DNA from 2 places in the Microbacterium sp. ZXT2-5 genome. Region 1 is predicted to be linked to the other one. Evidence: predicted binding sites of a transcription regulator. Region 1 holds the regulator's gene; the other holds the start of a gene.
What was found. The regulator LexA, encoded in region 1, represses DNA repair genes until DNA is damaged. The targets are predictions, from matches to a motif close to TCGAACANNTGTTCGA.
Positions count from the first base shown of each region.

Region 2: ACZBH1_RS03010 (HNH endonuclease signature motif containing protein) is a predicted target of LexA. The motif match lies at 2,769-2,784, and genes of this name have one in related genera.

Region 1 is NZ_JBUZWD010000001.1:28,080-35,496, reverse strand. It holds gene metE (5-methyltetrahydropteroyltriglutamate--homocysteine S-methyltransferase) at 1-1,761, shown strand, start outside; gene ACZBH1_RS00170 (hypothetical protein) at 1,758-3,290, opposite strand; gene lexA (transcriptional repressor LexA) at 3,360-4,040, opposite strand; gene ACZBH1_RS00160 (LysM peptidoglycan-binding domain-containing protein) at 4,299-4,667, shown strand; gene ACZBH1_RS00155 (histidinol-phosphate transaminase) at 4,729-5,823, shown strand; gene hisB (imidazoleglycerol-phosphate dehydratase HisB) at 5,820-6,428, shown strand; gene hisH (imidazole glycerol phosphate synthase subunit HisH) at 6,425-7,096, shown strand; gene priA (bifunctional 1-(5-phosphoribosyl)-5-((5-phosphoribosylamino)methylideneamino)imidazole-4-carboxamide isomerase/phosphoribosylanthranilate isomerase PriA) at 7,149-7,417, shown strand, end outside.
Region 2 is NZ_JBUZWD010000001.1:682,073-689,489, reverse strand. It holds gene ACZBH1_RS03020 (hypothetical protein) at 1-474, shown strand, start outside; gene ACZBH1_RS03015 (signal peptidase I) at 502-1,173, shown strand; gene ACZBH1_RS03010 (HNH endonuclease signature motif containing protein) at 1,247-2,740, opposite strand; gene ACZBH1_RS03005 (AAA family ATPase) at 2,946-4,337, shown strand; gene ACZBH1_RS03000 (vWA domain-containing protein) at 4,362-6,404, shown strand; gene ACZBH1_RS02995 (glycoside hydrolase family 2 protein) at 6,442-7,417, opposite strand, start outside.

The DNA.
Region 1 (7,417 bases):
CCGCTCAGCCGCCTGGACGACCTGCTGCCGGTATACGTCGAGCTGCTCGAGGGACTGCGGGCAGCGGGCGCGGAGTGGGTCCAGCTGGACGAGCCCGCCCTCGTGAGCGAGAGCCTTCCGGCGACCACGGCGCAGTTGGCGGATGCCGCCGCCAGGGCATACGGGGTGATCGGCGCCGCCACAGGCCGCCCGTCGCTCCTCGTCGCCGCCCCGTACGCGCAGTTGTCCGATGCGGCGTGGGCGGCGCTGGGCGCGGCGCCGATCGAGGCGATCGCGGTCGACCTCACGCGCGGCGGCGTCCCGGCCGCGGTGGACGGCCTCGCCGGCAAGACGCTCGTGGGCGGCGTGATCGACGGCCGCAACGTGTGGCGCGGCGACCTGGAGGCGGCGTGGGGCCGTCTGTCGGACCTCGCGGCGCTCGGCGCCGGCTCTGTCGCCGCCGCCACGTCGACCTCTCTGCAGCACGTGCCGCACGACGTCGACGACGAGTCCGCGCTCGATCCGCGTCTGGCGTCGTGGCTCGCGTTCGCCGACCAGAAGGTGGGGCAGGTCGTGACGCTCGCGACCGGTCTGGCGGAGGGACGCGCGGCGATCGAGAACGCGCTGACAGAGGCATCCGTCGCCCTCGCCGCCCGGCGATCCTCGCCCGGCGTGCGCGACGGTGCCGTGCGGGCGCGCACGGCCGGCCTGGTCGATGCCGACTTCGACCGCGGCGCGTACGGCACGCGCGTCGCTGCCCAGGACGCGCAGCTGGCCCTGCCGCTGCTGCCCACGACGACGATCGGATCGTTCCCGCAGACCGACGAGATCCGGCGTGCGCGTGCGCGGCACGGCCGCGGCGAGCTGGACGCCGCGGAGTACGAGCAGTTCCTCCGCGACGAGATCGCGCGCGTCGTGACCCTGCAGGAGGATCTCGGGCTGGACGTCCTCGTCCACGGCGAAGCCGAGCGCAACGACATGGTGCAGTACTTCGCCGAGCACCTCGACGGATTCGCCGTCACCGAGAACGGCTGGGTGCAGTCCTACGGCTCGCGCGCGACCCGGCCGTCGATCCTGTGGGGTGACGTGTCGCGTCCGGCGCCGATCACGGTGGCGTGGTCGACGTTCGCCCAGTCGCTCACCGACAAGCCGATGAAGGGCATGCTGACCGGGCCGGTGACGATCCTCGCCTGGTCGTTCGTCCGCGACGACCAGCCGCTCTCCGAGACCGCGAACCAGGTCGCCCTCGCGCTGCGCGACGAGATCGCGGACCTCGAGGACGCTGGCATCCGCGTGATCCAGGTCGACGAGCCGGCGCTGCGGGAGCTGCTCCCGCTGGCGGTGGCCGACCAGCCGGCGTACCTCGCGTGGTCGGTGGCGTCCTTCCGCCTCGCCACAGCCGGCGCGGCACCCGCGACGCAGGTGCACACGCACCTGTGCTACTCGGAGTTCGACGTCGTGATCGATGCGATCGCGGCACTGGACGCCGACGTCACCTCCATCGAGGCCGCCCGCAGCCGCGGCGAGGTGATCGGCGACATCGCGTCGTCGGGCTTCGCGGCCGGCATCGGGCCGGGCGTGTACGACATCCACTCGCCGCGCGTGCCGTCCGTCGACGAGATCTCGGAGCTCCTCGACCGCGCGGTCGCCGAGCTCCCGCTGCGCCGCGTGTGGGTGAACCCGGACTGCGGCCTCAAGACGCGGGGGTACGGCGAGACGGTGACGTCGCTGCGGAACCTCGTCGAGGCGACGCGGGCGGCGCGGACGCGCGTTCCGGCCTAGCGGCGCTTCTTGGTCCCGGATGCCGCGGCCCCGCCGGTCGCGGCATCCGGCGTCTCCACCACCACGGTGTCGGCATCCGCGTCGATCACGAGGGTGTCCGCCTCGGAGTCGAGGACGAGGGTGTCGCCGTCGGTGACGCCCGCCGGCCCGGCGCCGTCGGCGGGGGGCACCGCGACCACGTCGGTCGCGGCCGCCGCCTCGGCGTCCTCCGGCCGGCGCTGCAGCAGTTCGGTGACCCACCACACCAGGAGCCAGACGATCAGGACCAGGAAGACTTCTCCGACCGACAACGGCCGCAGGAGCATCAGCCACAGCACCGCGAGGACGCCGAGGACCACCCGGACGAGCACGCGCTGTGCGAAGAGCCACGAGCCGACTCGGCCGGTGTCCACGCCCCGCCGGAGGGCGGCGGTCCGGATCCCGGCGTTCATCGACGCGACCCCGTGGCGTGCCGCCTGAGCGCCGCGCCAGCGCCCCGACATCCACGCGATCACCGCGATCACCACGCCGAGGAGCGTCAGCACCACCGCGGTGTCGCGCATGGCGCCGGTGATCTGCTCGTACATCGAGGCGAGCGCGCCGGCCGGCACGCCGAGGTTCGGTCCGCTCAGCGCGAGCACGGCGCCGCCGGCGCCCAGGGCGATCGCGAGCGCGGCCGCGCCGACCGCGATGCCGACGCCTGTTCCCAGGACCGCCGTGGAGCGCCGCCGGGCGATGGCGATCCCCGCGACGAAGAGGACGAGGGCCAGCAGCGGCGTCCACCACCCCGCGGCCACCGCGAGGTTGTAGACCGTGCCGACGACCGTGAGGGCGTCGCTCTGGGCCACCACGATCGTCCTGTCGATCTCGGGGATCTGCTCGGCGATCCCGATGCCGCGGTCGACGAGGCGGTCCTTCACCTCCGCGATGATCGGGCCCAGCTGGATGCCGATCTCCCCCTCGCCGGTGATCACCACGGCGCCGCCGGCCGTACCTCCCGCCGCGACGGCCTGCAGCGAGCGGTGACTGGCTCGCAGAGCCGTCTCCCACACGTCGGCGAAGGCCTCCGACTGCACGAGGCGCGTGACGGTCGTGTCGACGAGGTTCTGCACGCCCTGCGCGGCGGGGGAGCGCAGCAGATCGAGGGCGGCGAGGGCGCGCGGCGGCAGATCGAGCTGCTGGATGCCGTCGAAGAGATCGTTCACGACCGTCTCGAGGTTCAGCGACTCGTCGATCGCCGCGGTGACCTCCTGCACGACCAGCGCCTGAACCTGCGGGTCGTCGGCCAGCGGTGCGAACGTCTCGACGAAGCGCGTCTCGTCGACCAGCTCGACGCGTGCCCACGCGGCGACGATCGACACCGGCACCAGAATCGTGGCGATGACGATGCACAGCGCCGAGAAGAAGGCGCGCCAGCGGCTGCCGGGCGGCTCGGTCGACGTCCTGGCGCCCTGCGCGGAATCACCGCGGAGTCGGGCGTTCTCCGCCTCGAGCGCCTCGAGGCGCGCGCGGAGGTCGGCGGCGTCGGCGATGCCGGTCGTGTCGGTCATCCCCCCCTTATAGCGCGCCGCGCCGCTGCCCCGCCAGGACCTTCGTCACGCGTTTCGGGTGAAAGCCGCTCAGACCGCGCGCAGCACCGCCACGACCTTGCCCAGCACCGTCGCCTCGTCGCCCAGGATCGGCTCGAACGCGGAGTTGCGGGGGAGCAGCCATGTGTGGCCGTCGCGCTGCCGGAAGGTCTTGACCGTGGCCTCGCCGTCGAGCATCGCCGCGACGATCTCGCCGTTGTCGGCGGTGGCCTGCGCGCGCACGACGACCCAGTCGCCGTCGCAGATCGCGGCGTCGATCATCGACTCGCCCGAGACCTTGAGCATGAAGAGGTCCCCCTTGCCGACGAGCTGGCGGGGCAGCGGGAAGATCTCCTCCACCTGCTGCTCGGCGGTGATGGGCACGCCGGCGGCGATCCGCCCGACGAGGGGCACCAGGGCGGCGTCGCCCAGCGAGGGCGCGGCGTCGGCCGGGCTCTCGGTCGCCGACCCGGGGAGGTCGATGAGCACCTCCATCGCCCGCGTCTTGCCGGCGTCGCGGCGGAGGTAGCCGCTGAGCTCGAGCTGGTTGAGCTGGTGGGTCACGCTCGACAGCGACTTCAGGCCGACGGCGTCGCCGATCTCGCGCATGCTCGGCGGGTACCCGTGGCGCGCGATGGAGCGCTGGATCACCTCGAGGATCGCGAGCTGCTTGTCGCTGAGGCTCTTGCGCCGACGAGTCTGGGGCTTGTCGCGCCCGGCCGCGTCGCTCATCTTCCGGCTCCCGTCCTGCGCCCGCGAGCGCTGTTTCTTCGAATGTCGGAGGCCCGTGGTGGGGTTCTCGTATCGAAACCGTATCCGCATACCGGGGGTACGGGGAACAACCCGTCCGCGTGTCGCGTTCGATCATTCGGCACTCGGGCCGAGTCTTGACACCGTCGAGAGTCGAAGATAGCTTCGGAAGAGAGGTTCGCACTCCCCGCTCCCGGCCGAGCGGGGAATGCGAATCTCTCCCCATCACGAGGAGACACCATGACCGCGATCGCTTACACGACGTCCGTTCCCTCGCCGGCGCGTGCGACGCGTCTGCGACTCACGGTGCGGGGCCGCCGCGTCCTGGCCACGCTGGCGGCGATGCCCGCGGTGATCGCGCTCAGCGCCGCGGTCATCGGCGGCGGGGCGGCTCTCGCCACCCGCGACGCCGGTGCGCCGGCGGGGTCGTTCAGCACCGTCACCGTGTCGCACGGCGACTCGCTGTGGACGATCGCGGAGGACGTCGCGCCCGGGCACGACCCCCGCGACGTGGTCGACGCCATCGTCCGCCTGAACGCACTCGACGGCGTCACCGTCCAGGCCGGGCAGAGCCTGGCGATCCCGGCGGAGTACGGCTCGGCGGAGTAGGGCCCGGCCGAACCGCGCCGCCGACGTCATCCGAGGCGGGAGCGTGTCGCGCGGCTCTACCATGGGAGGGGTGAGTGCACGTCTCGAAGACCTCCCTTTACGCGCCGATCTCCGCGGGCAGACGCCCTACGGCGCTCCGCAGGCACCGCTTCCCGTCGCCCTGAACGTCAACGAGAACACGCATCCGGTTCCGCAGGAGGTCGCGGACGACATCCTCGACTCCATCGCCCTCGCCCTGCGCGATGTGAACCGGTATCCCGACCGCGAGTTCACCGCCCTGCGCGAGGGCTTCGCCGACTACCTCGGACACGGGCTCACCCGCGAGCAGATCTGGGCCGCGAACGGGTCCAACGAAGTGCTCCAGCACATCCTCCAGGCCTTCGCCGGACCCGGCCGTACGGCGTTCGGCTTCGGGCCCACCTACTCCATGTACCCGCTCCTGACGCGGGGGACCGGGGCGGATTGGATCGCCGGGACGCGGTCCTCCGACTACTCGATCGAGGCTGCGGACGCGGCCGCGCAGGTCGCCCACGTGTCGCCGGCTGTCGTCTTCCTGTGCTCGCCGAACAACCCCACGGGCACGCCCCTGGGCCTCGACGTCGTCGAGGCGGTCTACGACGCGACCGACGGCATCGTCATCGTGGACGAGGCGTACTTCGAGTTCGCGCCCCACGACGAGCGCTCGGCGCTGACGCTGCTGCCCGGTCGCGAGCGGCTCGTGGTGTCGCGCACGATGAGCAAGGCGTTCGCCTTCGCGGGTGCCCGCGTGGGGTATCTCGCGGCCGACCCGGCGCTGATCGACGCGCTCCGGCTGGTGCGGCTCCCGTACCACCTCAGCGCCTTGACGCAGGCGGCGGCCACGGCGGCCCTGCGTCACGCCCCGACGATGCTGCGCATGGTGGATGAGATCGTGGGGCAGCGCGACCGCATCTCGGCGACCGTCGAGGCCCTCGGCTACACGCCGCACGAGTCGTGGACGAACTTCGTGCTGTTCGGCGGGGTGCCCGATCCGGGCGCGACCTGGAGCGCGCTGTACGACGAGGGCGTGCTCATCCGCGATGTCGGCATCCCGAATCACCTCCGCGTCACCGCCGGGACCGAGGAGGAGACGACCGCGTTCCTGGACGCACTGGCCTCGGTAGGATCGACGTCATGAGCGCCGCATCCCGCACCGCCTCGCTGCGGCGGGCCACGAGCGAGTCCACGGTCGAGCTCGAGCTCGATCTCGACGGCACCGGCCGCAGCCGCATCGACACCACGGTGCCCTTCTTCGACCACATGCTGACCGCGTTCGCGAAGCACTCGCTCACCGATCTCACCGTCCGCGCCTCCGGCGACACCGACATCGACGCGCACCACACGGTGGAGGACATCTCGATCGTGCTCGGACAGGCGATCCGCGAGGCGCTCGGCGACAAGTCCGGCATCTCGCGCTACGGCGACGCGCTGGTCCCGCTCGACGAGGCGCTCGCGCAGGCGGTCGTCGACATCAGCGGCCGCCCCTACCTCGTGCACACCGGTGAGCCGGCCGGTTTCGAGCACCACCTCATCGGCGGCCACTTCACCGGCTCGCTCGTGCGCCACACGTTCGAGGCGATCTCGTACAACGCCGCGCTGACCGTGCACGTGCGCGTGCTGTCCGGCCGTGATCCGCACCACATCGCGGAGGCCGAGTACAAGGCTTTCGCGCGGGCGTTCCGGCAGGCCAAGGCGCTGGACCCCCTCGTCGAGGGCGTCCCGAGCACGAAGGGCGCGCTATGAGCGCAGCGGCGTCCGCCGACCGCGAGAGGCCGCTCGTCGCCGTCCTGGACTACGGGTCGGGCAACGTGCACTCGGCGGTCAAGGCGCTCGTCGCGGCCGGCGCCGACGCCCGGCTCACCTCCGACCGCGGCCTCGTGATGGACGCCGACGGGCTCTTCGTCCCGGGCGTCGGGGCATTCCGCGCCGTCGCGGAGGCGCTGCGCGCCAGCCGCGGCGACGAGCTCATCGAGCGCCGCCTCGCGGGCGGGCGTCCGGTCATCGGCGTCTGCGTCGGCATGCAGATCTTCTTCGAGCGCGGCGTGGAGCGCGGCATCGACACCGAGGGCATGGGCCAGTGGCCGGGCGTTGTGACCGAGCTCGACGCGCCGGTGCTTCCGCACATGGGCTGGAACACCGTGCAGCCCGGCGAGGGCTCCCGGCTGTTCCGAGGGATCGAGCAGGAGCGGTTCTACTTCGTCCACTCGTTCGGTGCGCAGAAGTGGCTGCTCGATGTGCAGCCGCCGTTCCCCGAGCCGGTGCTGACCTGGTGCGAGTACGGCACGCCATTCCTCGCCGCCGTCGAGAACGGACCCCTCTCGGCGACGCAGTTCCACCCCGAGAAGTCGGGGGAGGCCGGCATCCGCCTGCTCTCGAATTGGATCGAGGGGCTCGGCGGGGATAACCTCTGAGACCGTGCCAACTCCGGGAGCGTCTGCTCCCGACATTCCCGCACGAGGAGCCATGAACGATTTCGCGTCCACACCCGAGCTCGTCCTTCTGCCCGCCGTCGACGTCGCCGACGGCAAGGCCGTCCGTCTGACCCAGGGCGAGGCAGGCACCGAGACGAGCTACGGCGATCCGGTCGACGCCGCGCTCGACTTCGCCCGCCAGGGCGCCCAATGGATCCACCTGGTCGACCTCGACGCCGCATTCGGCCGCGGAAGCAACGCCGGCGTGCTGCGCAAGGTCATCAAGCAGGCCCGCGGCGTGCAGGTCGAGCTGTCGGGCGG
Region 2 (7,417 bases), 650 kb from region 1:
ATCGAGGGCGCCACGAACGCGGAGCTGCAGGGGCAGAGCGCGACCGCGACCTTGAGCGTCACCGGCGCGGTCGGCGCGCACTGGACGACGTCGGCGACCGCCGCCTCGATCACGCAGACCGCCTACCGGCTGGCCGCCGCCGGCACACCGACGTGTCTGCGAGAAGGTGGACGCGACATCCGCCTGACGTGGAGCGCCCCCGCTCACCGCACCGACACCGCCGCCATCTCGTACCGCCTGTACGACGTCGCGTCCGGAGCCACCGTTGCGACGGTGACGAGCGCCGATGCGACGGTCTCGGCTGTGTTGAGCGGCACCGCGATCGCCCAGAACGGCACGTACTCCCTCGCCGTCGAGGCGACCGAGACCTCGGCCTCGGGGACGACGGCGCCCGCGAGCGCGCCAGTCGAGGTCACCCGCACCACGAACCCGTCGGAGTCGGCTCAGTCCGGCCCCCGCTACCACTGCTCCTGAACCCCTGCGAGATCGATTCCCATGACGATGACCACCGAAGCTCCGCCGCACACCGCGTCCGTTGAGACGATCGCTGACGCGGTCCCCGCCGGCCGCGCCGCGTCTCGTCGGCCCGACGAGGGCCAGAGCCTGCGGCACTACCTCGCCGTGTCGCTGAGTGCGTCGATCCTCGTGCTGCTGCTCGGCGTAGCCGTCGCGGTGGTCGGTCTGCCGGTCGTGGTCGGGGGCAGCGCGATGACGGTGCTGACGCAGTCGATGGAGCCGGGGCTGCCGCCGGGGACGCTCGTCGTCATCCGGCCGACGCCGGTGGACGACATCCGCGTGGGCGATGTGATCACGTATCAGATCCGGTCGGGCGAGGCGGCTGTCGTGAGTCATCGCGTGGTCTCGAAGACGTATGCGGATGGCGAGCTGACCTTCATCACGAAGGGCGACAACAATGACGCGGTCGATCCGGAGCCGGTGAAGTCCGTGCAGGTCCGCGGCACGCTCTGGTACAGCCTGCCGCTGCTGGGCTGGGTGAACAACGTCCTCAACGGCTCGAACCGCACCATCGTGCTCGCGGTCGTCGCCGGCGGGCTCTTCCTCTACGCCGCGATCTCGATCGTCGGGGCCGCGCGTGATCGACGGAAGAAGGGGACGACGGATGCCGCGACCCGCGGCCCCGCGAAAGATGAGGCCCTCCGCGCCGAAGGTTAGAGGGCGACCCGCTGCGTCGCGGCAACTCCCGTCGCGATGCGAACCGCGCGGCGCACTCGGCGCCGGCACGGCGCTACCCGGCGGGGTGGAGTCTTCGACCTGGAGGAGCGAGGTCGCCGAAGTCGTAGCGTCGAGCGACCCGCATGGGCAGCGGGACGGGCGGAAGACCGGGGCGATGGAGGACGAACTCCTCCGTGCCGTCGCGGGTGATGCGCCACCGATGATGATGCAGGTTCATGTGGTGGAACGCGCAGAGCAGGATGCCCCGATCGACGTCGGTGCGGCCGCCGTGCGCGTACGGGTCGATGTGGTGCGCCTCGCAGTACGAGGCGGGTCGGTCGCAGTCGGGGATGCGGCATCCGCCATCACGGACCGCCAACGCGACGCGCTGTGCCGGGCTGAACAGTCGTGCTTCGCGGCCGAGGTGGAGCGGATTGCCGGACGGGTCGAGGGTGACGGTGACCGTCGCGGTGTCGCAGGTTCGAGCCGCGATGACCCAGCCTGGCAGCGTCGAACCGGTGTCTTCGACGAGGGCGACCGCCGGCCGTCCGGTCATGGCGCCGTCGTGGGCATCCTGGGTGGCGACGATGCGGATGCCGGCCTGTCGCGTGCCGAACACCGTCGAGGCGTCGGCGAGCGCGCCGGCCCGGATGATGTCCATGATCAGGTCGTAGGCGATCTGATCGTTCGTGCGCGGATCGTCGGAGAGCTCCTGAGCCCGCGCCGCCTCGTCGGGATCGACGAAGCGCGGTCCGCCGCGACGCGGGCGCAGCGCGGTGGCGATGATGGTGTCGATGCCGACGGCGCCGACGTCGTCGAACGTGAAGCTGCCGCGGCGCACGCCGTCGCGGTCGGTCCAGGTGCGGAAGGAGCGCGCGTCGAACCGCTCGTCGAAGCGGCGCTGCGCGCCCTCGGGGTCGAGCAGGTCGCGGACTGCGCGAGCAGCAGTCCCGAGTTCTTCGACGGTGCGCACCTGCGCTTCATCGACCAGCTGCTGTGCCGCGAGCGCCCACGCGTCGCGCGCCGCCGTATCGTCGGCGTGTTCGTCGTCGACGCCCGCGGGCGGATCGCCGAGACCGCGGAAGATGGCGTCGTGCTGCGCGGACGTCAGCGTGCCCACCAGCAGAGCCTCGCCCAGCGCGGCGTGCCAGGGCGGCGCAGCCGGCGTCCCACAGGTCATCCCCGATTCGTCGTCGCCCGAGCCCGCGTCCGAACCCGCCGGCACGAGTGAGGTGGCCAGCGCCTCCCCGATGCGCACCTGCTTCGTCGCGTCGGCGCGGGTGCTGCCAGTCAGGTCTTGGATGAGCGACACGGCGGACCGGTGCCCGTTCTTCTGTGCGAGGCCGCTGTGACCGGCATCCCTGGTCGAGCGCGCCGCGACGACGCCCGACGCCGCGATACGGACGGACTCTCCGGCGCGCACGAGCGTCGTCGCGCTCCGGATCACCCGCAGGAGTTCGTCGTCGTCGAGTCCGTGCACGGTCGCCGGAATCCGCGCGGCATCGCCGTCTCCGAGGGCGTCCTGCAGGGCGCTGATCGCGTCCTGCAGGTCGGAGAAGATGTCCATAGTTCATTGTGGCATGAGCCTCAGACACTCGAAGATATATACGACTAGCCTATGGATTCACGCGCAAGCCCACCGTCCGCAGGTGGGGGCGGTCGCACCGAATCATGGGCGGCCCCACCCATCCAAACCCCGTCCCCGACCCCGTCCCCGAGAATTTCCCCCGGTCCGGCCCTCGCCCCGCCGCAGCAGGCGTAGCCTCCCGGGCATGACACCTTCGCCTTCGGGGATCACGACGGCCGGGCAGCTGCGCGCATCGGGTCACACCTACCGGCCGGTCCGCATCGAGCTGCGTGAGAACCTCCTCGCCGCCCTGGCGAACGGCGAGGACCCGTGGCCCGGCATCCACGGCTTCGACGACACCGTCATCCCGCAGCTCGAGCGCGCCCTCCTCGCCGGTCACGACGTCGTGCTGCTCGGCGAGCGCGGGCAGGGCAAGACCCGGCTCCTGCGCAGCCTCGTCGGGCTCCTCGACGAGTGGTCGCCGGTGATCGAGGGGTCGGAGCTCGGCGAGCATCCCTTCCACCCCATCGCCCCCGCATCCGTCCGCCGCGCGAGCAAACTGGGCGACGACCTGCCCATCGCGTGGCGCCACCGCAGCCAGCGGTACGCCGAGAAGCTCGCCACGCCCGACACGTCGGTGGCCGACCTCATCGGCGACGTCGACCCGATCAAGGTCGCCGAGGGCCGCTCGCTCGGCGACCCCGAGACGATCCACTACGGACTCGTGCCCCGCAGCAACGGCGGCATCGTCGCCATCAACGAGCTGCCCGACCTCGCCGAGCGCATCCAGGTCTCCCTCCTCAACGTGATGGAGGAGCGCGACATCCAGATCCGCGGCTACGTGCTGCGCCTGGACCTCGACGTGCTCGTCGTCGCGACGGCGAACCCCGAGGACTACACGAACCGCGGCCGCATCATCACGCCGCTGCAGGACCGCTTCGGGGCCGAGATCCGCACGCACTACCCGCAGACGATCGACGAGGAGATCGCCGTCATCCGGCAGGAGGCCGACCTCGTCGCCGCCGTGCCTTCCCACCTTCTCGAGGTGCTGGCGCGGTTCACGCGCAACCTCCGGGAATCGGATGCCGTCGACCAGCGTGCCGGCGTATCCGCGCGCTTCGCGATCGCCGGCGCCGAGACGATCGCCGCGGCGGCCCTGCATCGGGCGACGCGTCAGCACGAGGACGTCGCCGTCGCCCGACCCGTGGACCTCGAGACCGCCGTCGACGTGCTCGGCGGCAAGATCGAGTTCGAGACGGGGGAGGAGGGACGCGAGCGCGCCATCCTCGAGCACCTGCTGCGCACCGCCGTCGCCGACACCGCCCGCGCGCACCTGCGCGGCATCGACGCCCGTGCGCTCGCCGACGCCCTCCACGACGGCGCGACGGTGATGACCGGCGAGCAGGTGACCGCCGCCGACGTGCTCGCCGCGATGCCGGTGCTGGGCGAGTCCGACCTCTACGATCAGGTCGCCGAGCGCCTCGACGCGCACACGCCCGGTGAGCGCGCGGGTGCGCTCGAGCTGCTCCTGGAGTCCCTCTACCTCGACAAGCGCATCGGCAAGGACAGCGCCGGGGGTGAGACGGTCTATGGGTGACCCGTCTGGAGGAGGCATCCGCTGATGGTCCGCTCCTTCCACCGCACACCGGGCCACACCGCGCGCTACGGGCGGTACACCGGCGGCGACCCGCTCGCGCCGCCGGTCGAGGTGCAGTCGGCGCTGGAGGCGATCGGGCAGGACGTGATGTCGGGAACCTCCGCCGACCGCGCGCTGCGCGAGTACCTCCGCCGCGGCGACCGCGACCGCCTCGGTCTGGACGACCTCGCCCGCCGCGTGCGCGAGCGCCGGGCCGAGCTCACGCGGCGGCATCGCCTCGACGGCACCCTCGAAGAGGTCAAGAAGCTGCTCGACCGCGCCGTGCTCGAGGAGCGCAAGCACCTGGTCCGCGACGTGAACCTCGACGACACCACCCGCGCGTTCGCCGAGATGCGGCTCGAGAACCTGCCGTCCAGCACCGCCGCGGCCGTCAACGACCTCGCCGACTACGACTGGCAGAGCCCGAGCGCGCGGGCCGACTACGACCGCATCCGCGAGCTGCTCGGCCGCGAGCTGCTGGATCAGCGCTTCGCCGGCATGAAGAACGCGCTGGAGAATGCGACGGATGCCGATCGGCAGGCGATCCGCGACATGCTCAACGATCTGAACGACCTGCTCGAGAAGCGCCGGATGGGAGACGACACGCAGGAGGACTTCGACGAGTTCATGCGCAGGCACGGGGATCAGTTCCCCGAGAACCCGCAGAACCTCGACGAGCTGCTCGACACGCTCGCCGAGCGGGCTGCGGCGGCGCAGCGGATGCTCAACTCGATGACGCCCGAGCAGCGCGACGAGCTGCTGAGCCTCGCCGAGCAGGCGTTCGGCTCGCCCGACCTCATGCAGTCGCTGTCGCGCCTCGACGACAACCTGCGCTCGCTGCGGCCGGGAGAGGACTGGACGGGATCGGCATCGTTCTCGGGTGATCAGCCGACGGGTCTCGGCGAGGCGACGGGCATCATGCAGGACCTGTCCGACCTCGATGCGCTGACCGATCAGCTCGGTCAGATGTATCCGGGCGCGCGCATGGACGACATCGACCTCGACGCCCTCGAGCGGCTCATCGGCGAGCGGGCCGCGGTGAGCGCCCGCACTCTGAAAGAGCTCGAGCAGGAGCTGAGGGACACCGGGATGCTGCAGCGGGCGTCCGACGGACAGCTGCGTCTCACCCCGCGGGCGATGCGGCAGCTGGGGCGCGCGCTGCTGCGCGACATCGCGACGCGCCAGTCCGGACGGCTGGGGCGGCGGGAGACGCGCAACGCCGGCGCGGCGGGCGACCGGACGGGGTCGACGCGCGAGTGGGCGTTCGGCGACACCGAGCCGTGGGACATCCCGCGCACGGTGTCGAACGCGGTGCTGCGGACGGTGCTGGACGGGGGCGACGTGTCATCCGGCGTACGGCTCGACACCCGAGACGTCGAGGTCGTCGAGACCGAGCAGCGCACGCAGGCGGCGGTCGCGCTGCTGGTGGACACGTCGTTCTCGATGGCGATGGACGGCCGGTGGGTGCCGATGAAGCGCACCGCGCTGGCTCTGCATCACCTGATCTCGACGCGGTTCCGGGGCGACAACCTGCGGCTGATCGCGTTCGCGCGTCACGCCGAGGTGATCGACATCGAGCAGCTCACCGCCAAGGACGCCGTGTGGGACAAGGGCACGAACCTCCAGCACGCGCTGCTGCTCGCCCAGCGGCACTTCCGCAAGAACCCCACCGCGCAGCCGGTGCTGCTGATCGTGACGGACGGCGAGCCGACCTCGCATCTGCGGCCGGACGGGAGCGTGTTCTTCTCGTATCCGCCGGACCCCCGGACGGTGGCGGCCACGGTGCGCGAGCTCGACACGGTGCAGCGGCTGGGCGCCCAGACGACGTTCTTCCGGCTGGGGGAGGACCCCGGCCTCGCGCGGTTCATCGACGCGCTCGCCCGGCGCGCCGGCGGTCAGATCGTGGCGCCGGAGCTCGACGACCTCGGGCGAGCGGTCGTCGACAGCTACCTCGGCTCCCGGCACACCGGGCGGGGCTCGCCCGAGGACTTCGGCGACCTTCTCCAGGGCCGGTCCTGGTGGTGGTGACGCGGGCGATCAGCCGTCGCCGGCCGCTCGACCCGCGTCAGCCGCGCACGGCGGCGCGGATGCGCTCGACGGCGAACTTGGGCGAGCGATCCTCGAACAACAGCCCGTTGGTCTCCTGACCGGTGTCGGTCAGCTGCGTGTAGCAGAACCCCGCGAGGCCGTCGGCCGTGCGCACCGCGTGCAGGATCGCGCTCACCTGCTTCTCGAAGGCGTCGACATCGGCCGCGGTGGAGTAGCCCCAGTCCTTCTCGGACCCGGTCGCGAGGCTCACGCCCCCGAACTCCGTGAGGAGCACGGGCTTGGCGGGCCGGGCCGCCTCCAGCGACATGCGCCGCCCGGCCGGGCCGAAGCCGTCCAGCAAGGCGGCGACGCTCGCGTCGTCCCCATACCTCTGGGCGAGCACAGCGGGATCGGCCTCGTAGTCGTGGATCGTCCACAGATCCGATGACGTGTGCTCCCAGCCGTCGTTCGAGACGACCGGTCGCGTACCGTCCAGAGCCCGTGTCAGGTCGGTGATCGATCTGCTCAGTGCGCGCTGTCGCGCATCGTGCGAGATGTGCTGCACGCCCCAGCTCTCGTTGAGCGGTACCCAGACGATGATGCAGGGATGGGACTGGTCCCGCGCGACGATGTCCGTCCACTCTCTGACCAGGCTCCCGATCGCCCGCGCGTCGAAGGCATACGCGCTGGCGGTCTCGGCCCAGATCATGAGCCCGAGCCGGTCAGCCCAGTACAGGAACCGGGGGTCTTCGGCCTTCTGATGCACCCGTGCGGTGTTGAACCCCAGCTCGAGGATCAGCTCCACTTCGCGGCGGAGCATCTCGGGTGTCGCGGCGAGATGCGTCTGCGGCCAGTAGTTCTGGGCGAGGACGGCGCGAATGGTCGTCGGGCGGTCGTTGAGCAGGAGGTGATCGGCGCACGCGTCCACGCTTCGCAAGCCGACGTAGCTGCCGACGACGTCGATCGACGCTCCGTCGGCACTTTCAAGGGCGACCGTCGCCCGCAGCAGGGTG